DNA from 2 places in the Vibrio sp. SCP2 genome. Region 2 is predicted to be linked to the other one. Evidence: predicted binding sites of a transcription regulator. Region 2 holds the regulator's gene; the other holds the start of a gene.
What was found. The regulator PurR, encoded in region 2, represses purine synthesis genes. The targets are predictions, from matches to a motif close to TNANGNAAACGTTTNCNTNA.
Positions count from the first base shown of each region.

Region 1: the regulator PurR is predicted to act here: its motif matches at 1,443-1,462, upstream of AC5O63_RS12445 (inosine/guanosine kinase).

Region 1 is NZ_JCAFVV010000003.1:289,544-292,707, reverse strand. It holds gene mnmA (tRNA 2-thiouridine(34) synthase MnmA) at 1-853, opposite strand, end outside; gene AC5O63_RS12450 (hypothetical protein) at 1,049-1,318, shown strand; gene AC5O63_RS12445 (inosine/guanosine kinase) at 1,552-2,856, shown strand; gene AC5O63_RS12440 (H-NS family histone-like protein) at 2,961-3,164, opposite strand, start outside.
Region 2 is NZ_JCAFVV010000003.1:408,514-411,677, forward strand. It holds gene torD (molecular chaperone TorD) at 1-615, shown strand, start outside; gene purR (HTH-type transcriptional repressor PurR) at 827-1,834, shown strand; cyclic di-GMP riboswitch class I at 1,979-2,065, shown strand; gene AC5O63_RS13000 (TfoX/Sxy family DNA transformation protein) at 2,199-2,789, shown strand; gene AC5O63_RS13005 (TVP38/TMEM64 family protein) at 2,940-3,164, shown strand, end outside.

The DNA.
Region 1 (3,164 bases), 120 kb from region 2:
GAACAGCAATTAAGACATTGCGCTTAAGATCTTTGTCACCAACGAACCACGGGTCTTCATTACCGCCACCGCCTTTTTGGCCGCCGATATGCAGGCCTTTACGTTGACCTAAGGTGTGGTACATCAATCCGTTGTGCTTACCAATCACTTTACCTTCTGGTGTTTCAATGTCGCCTGGTTGCGCTGGTAGATAGCGGCCTAGGAAATCTGTGAACTTACGTTCGCCAATGAAACAGATACCAGTAGAGTCTTTTTTCTTCGCTGTGATCAGATCTTGTTCTTCCGCAATGCGGCGAACTTCTGGTTTCTCTAAATCACCAACAGGGAATAGGCTGCGAGCAACCTGCTCGCTGCTTAGCGTGTACAGGAAGTAGCTTTGGTCTTTGTTGTTGTCTAAACCACGAAGCATGCGTGGCTTGTCGCCATTTTCAACTTCTTCTGGAGTAGGGAATGTACGGCGTACATAGTGACCCATAGCGATATAGTCTGCGTCGAGCACTTCATCTGCAAACTCTAAGAATGCTTTAAACTTGATCTCTTTGTTGCACAGAATATCTGGGTTAGGTGTACGACCTGCTTTGTATTCAGCAAGGAAATACTCGAATACGTTATCCCAATATTCCGCAGCAAAGTTAATCGTGTGCAGGTGAATGCCTAGCTTGTCACAGACCGCTTGCGCATCGGCAAGATCTTCAGCTGCTGTACAGTATTCTTCGTTGTCATCTTCTTCCCAGTTTTTCATAAACAGGCCTTCAACTTGGTAGCCTTGCTGCTTAAGAAGATACGCAGATACAGATGAATCAACGCCACCGGACATGCCAACGATGACTTTCTTTTGACTGTTGTCAGACATTACTAAACACCACTTAATTTAACTGGACGCAGATTTTATCAGAAAGCATAGCGAGGGGACAGATCCGAGATCGAACTCACACTTCGATTTCGGGTGTTTATTAGACGTTTGCTTAGTGAAAATCGCGGAAACTTGACTATTAAACTTGTATATGTGGCATAGTGGCGAAAATTCAAGAGAGCCAGAGTGAATCTAATGAGCGAAGAAAACCAAATCATCGAAGAAGCCCAGTTGATTGAAGTTATCGAAAACCAACTAGAAGATGGAAATCCAGTTAAGGTGAAAGAAACCTTAATGCGTTTGATGATGACGGGCACGCCTCGTGAAGACGCTATCGCTATGATGGCGTGTGCAGTAGCGATTGAAATCTTTGATGTAATGAAAAACGAAGGTGAGTTCAACTTGAAGCGCTACGCTGAGAACCTAGATCGCTTACCGGATCTTAGCTTTATGGAAGGTGAATAAGTCACAACTCCATTGGTTAAAACAGCCAGCCTATAACGATAAGAGCACTCATCAAAAGTGGGTGCTTCATCGATCGACCATCCCACTTATTTATTACATTCAGAGCCGCTCAGATTTTAATTGTTGATGCAAACGTTTGCTATAATACCTTTTGTTGCCGTCCTAAAACCTGCAAGGTAGAATCCGGCATCCTTTCATCCCTTATTCAGATTCTTTACTGCAGAAGCATTGTTATGAAATTTCCTGGTCAACGTAAATCGAAGCATTACTTTCCTGTTCACGCTCGCGATCCATTAGTGAGTCAATCACAAGAAAGTAAAAAAATGTCGCGCACGCATATTATCGGCATTGATCAAACTCTTGTTGATATTGAGGCCAAAGTAAGCAGTGAGCTTATCGAAAAATACCAACTGAGTAAGGGACACTCGCTCGTTATTGATGATGAGACTGCTGAAGCGCTATATAACGAACTTAAAGAACGTGATTTGATAACCAATGAATATGCTGGTGGTACGATTGGTAATACGCTCCACAACTATTCAGTACTGGCTGATGACCGCTCTACGCTCTTAGGCGTAATGAGCCAAGATATTAAAATTGGCAGTTATGGTTACCGCTACTTATGCAATACATCAAGCCGTATGGATCTAAACCACCTTCAAGGTGTCGACGGGGCTATTGGTCGCTGTTTCGCATTAATTACCGAAGATGGTGAGCGTACTTTCGCTATTAGTGAAGGGCAAATGAACCAACTTCATCCAGATAGCATTCCTGAGAAAATATTTAAAAATGCTTCTGCTTTGGTATTAACCGCTTATTTGGTGCGTTGTAAGAAGGGCGACCCAATGCCTGAAGCGACGATGAGAGCGATCGAGTACGCAAAAAAACATGACGTACCTGTCGTACTGACTCTAGGCACTAAATTCGTTATTCAAGATGATCCAAAGTTCTGGCAAGACTTTTTAAACGATCATGTTTCAGTAGTAGCAATGAATGAAGATGAAGCGGAAGCACTAACCGGAGAGTCTGATCCACTTGCAGCTTCTGATAAAACGCTAGAGTGGGTTGATTTAGTATTATGTACCGCAGGGCCAGTCGGTCTATTTATGGCGGGTTATACTGAAGAATCTGCAAAACGTGAAACGTCTTTGCCATTATTGCCGGGCAGTATTGCAGAATTTAACCGCTACGAATTTAGCCGACCTGCTTCAAAAGGGCTTTGCGATAATCCAATTAAAGTTTACTCGCATATTTCGCCTTATATGGGTGGCCCTGAGAAAATTAAGAATACAAATGGTGCTGGTGATGCGGCTCTTTCTGCTTTATTACATGATATGGCAGCGAATAAATACCATAAAGAAAATGTGCCTAACTCAAGTAAGCACGCACATTCATACTTAACTTATTCATCGTTCTCGCAAGTATGTAAATACTCTAATCGCGCCAGTTACGAAGTGTTAGTGCAGCATTCACCGCGTTTATCTCGTGGACTTCCTGAGCGAGAAGATAGCTTGGAAGAAGCGTACTGGGAACGTTAATTCCGTTATTGAACGATAAAAGCCTCATTAAATTGAGGCTTTTTTACTTGCGGCAATAATAAAAAAGCGCCATATAGGCGCTTTTTGTAAATCATTAAAAGTGATTAGATTAGGAAGTCGTCTAGTGACTTGCCAGCATCTAGTTGCTCTTGGATTACTGAAGGTGTACGACCTTGACCTGTCCAAGTTTTCTCTTCACCAGAAGCATCTACATATTTATATTTTGCTGGGCGAGGAGCACGCTTCGCTTTTGGCTTACTTCCTTTAGACTCACCTGCCAATGCAGAAATAAGCGCTTCGACGTCGAT
Region 2 (3,164 bases):
GCGGAAATCTATTGGTGGCTTTCAAGCCTTTACGCCAAAGAGTTAACTGAAGAGAACCTTGAGCAGTACCATTCAGCTCAAATCCGCTCTTTCCTTACTGGCCTTGGCGAGAATGCCGCTCTTAAACCGTCGATTGATCGTGTCATTGATGCACTTAATCGCTTAATCGATCGCGAAGATGCACAACTAGAGCTTGCTGCTGATTTTTGTGATCTATTTTTGAAGTCTGACCGCGACTCTGCACTACCTTACGCTTCAATGTACATTGGAGAGACTGGCCTGCTTAACGACAAACCAGCGAAAGAGATGGAAGCGTTAATGCTAGAGCATGGTGTTGCTGTCGATGAAGGCTTAAATGAACCTGCTGACCATATTGCCATTGAGCTGGATTTTCTCGGCAACCTCATCATTCGCTCTAATGAGCTTGAGCAAGAGCGTCATATTGAAGAAGCACTGATCGAGCAAGAGGGCTTCATTCGTCAGCACCTTCTAAGTTGGACCCCTAAGTTTTCAGCTAAGTGTCAAACACTCGATGAGTTCGGTTTTTACTCGGCGATCGCTTCTCTCACAGTGGCATTCTTAGAGTTAGATTGCACATACTTAATTGGTGAATAGAGTCTGACAATGTGAACTGACACAGGTCAGTTCGAAGAAATGTGTTTGCCCTAAGTCGGATTGCGGTCTAAAATCGTGACCGCAAACGATAAAAATGAACTATTCAAATACAAACCGCTAAATAAGAGCGGTTTTTGTGTTTCTGATACTTTCTGCCAACTTATTCTAAACTGAATATATTCTCGTGGCAGTCATCGACAGGACAAAATTTATGGCCACTATTAAAGACGTTGCTCGCCTTGCTGGTGTTTCAACAACCACTGTGTCTCACGTGATTAACAAAACACGCTTTGTTGCCGAAGCGACACAAGAAAAAGTGATGGAAGCGGTAACCGAGCTTAATTATGCACCGAGTGCAGTTGCTCGTAGTCTTAAGTGCAACACTACTCGTACAATCGGTATGTTAGTGACGCAATCGACGAACCTATTTTTCTCAGAAGTTATCGACGGCGTAGAAAGCTACTGTTACCGCCAAGGTTACACCTTGATTCTGTGTAATACAGGCGGCATCTATGAAAAACAACGCGACTACATTCGCATGCTGGCTGAAAAGCGCGTAGATGGCATCTTAGTGATGTGTTCAGACCTGACCGAAGAGCTGAGCGAAATGCTTGATCGCCACAAAGATATTCCAAAAGTAGTTATGGATTGGGGCCCAGAAAGTTCTCAAGCAGATAAGATCATCGATAACTCAGAAGAAGGCGGCTACTTAGCAACCAAATACCTAATTGAACGTGGTCACACTGACATCGCTTGTTTAAGTGGTCACTTCGAAAAAGCAGCATGTGTTGAGCGTATTAGTGGCTTTAAGCGTGCCATGGCCGAAGCGGAACTACCGGTAAATGAAGATTGGATTCTTGAAGGTAACTTCGAATGTGATACAGCGGTATTGGCGGCAGATAAAATTGTTGCAATGGATAAAAAGCCAACAGCCGTGTTCTGTTTTAATGACACCATGGCACTTGGTTTAATGAGCCGTCTACAACAGAAAGGCATTCAAATACCTCAAGATATCTCAGTAATCGGCTACGATAATATTGAACTGGCCGAGTACTTCTCTCCGCCACTTACAACGGTTCACCAACCCAAACGTCGTGTTGGTAAGAATGCCTTTGAAATTCTTCTTGAGCGAATTAAAGACAAAGAGCACGAAAAACGCGTGTTTGAGATGCACCCAGAGATTGTTGAGCGTAATACCGTTCGTAATCTAAATAAATAACCTTAAGTCAGACGCTTAGCTAGTAGCCGTACTATTGGCTAAGCGTATATCTCTCCTCTATTTATTGAACCAATGTCACATTTATCCTATACAAACGTGATGTTCTGCGCAGAATTTATTTATTCTTAAAGTGTTCGATTAATGCCACGAACAGGGCAAACCATTCCGAAAGGATGGGACGCAAAGCCTCCGGCCTTAAACAATTTATTGTCTGGTAGCGGGGTTGCCGATGGCGAATATGCAAACTGTCATACCGCTTTTACTTGCACTCGTATGACACCTTACTGACAATGTCTCTGCATAATTTTGCTAATCTCTCGGACCTGCATTGGTGGCGTATACTTATACACCGAGAAAACACAGCATGGATAAACCAATACTAAAAGACTCAATGCGTTTATTTGAGCAGCTAGGACATATCAAGTCTCGCTCAATGTTTGGTGGCTTTGGCATTTTTGCTGATGACACTATGTTCGCACTTGTCGTCAACGATAAGCTTCACGTACGCGCGGACGCGGCTCTCGCTAAACAGTTTAAATCTCAAGGGCTAGAACCTTACGTATACAAAAAACGCGGCTTTCCCGTAGTGACGAAGTATTTTGCGCTTTGTGATGACTGGGCAGCAGACGCAGGTAAAACGTTAAAGATTGCGACTGTCGCTTTAAAAGCAGCAAACCAAGAGAAGCAAACCCAATCGCAAGCGAAGCCGAACCGTTTGAAGGATCTGCCGAACTTAAGGTTAGCGACTGAGCGTATGCTCAAGAAAGCAGGTATAGACACGGTTGAAAACCTAGAAGAAGTGGGTGCCGTACACGCTTTTAAGGCTATACAGTCCACACACTCTGCCGATGTCAACATCGAACTTCTCTGGGCTTTAGAAGGCGCAATTAAAGGCACACACTGGTCGGTAATCCCACAAAGCCGACGTCAGGAGCTGTTAACGCAAGTCAGCTAATCCAATACAATATATGTAGAAGAAGTCAGCCTTAGTGCTGACTTTTTTTATTGCTTTTTATCTGCAGTTTGAAATTTGTCGCTTGCTTTCCCTGTCTTGTCTAGTAACACTAATATTTGATATCCATGAAATTAAATGGAGCTGCTCAACATGAATAAAAAGATCATCCTAGGAATTGTTTTCGTCGCTTTGATTGTTTTGCTTGGCGTTAATTTTGGCCAGTATCTCACGCTAGAAAACGCTAAAGCCCAACAAGCAGAGCTTGCAGCATTTATCGCTGACAACTTTACTATTGCAGCTGCTAGCTATTTTATCGCCTATGTTGCCATCACCGCTTTCTCTATTCCTGGCGCTGCGGTCGTGACTCTTTTGGGT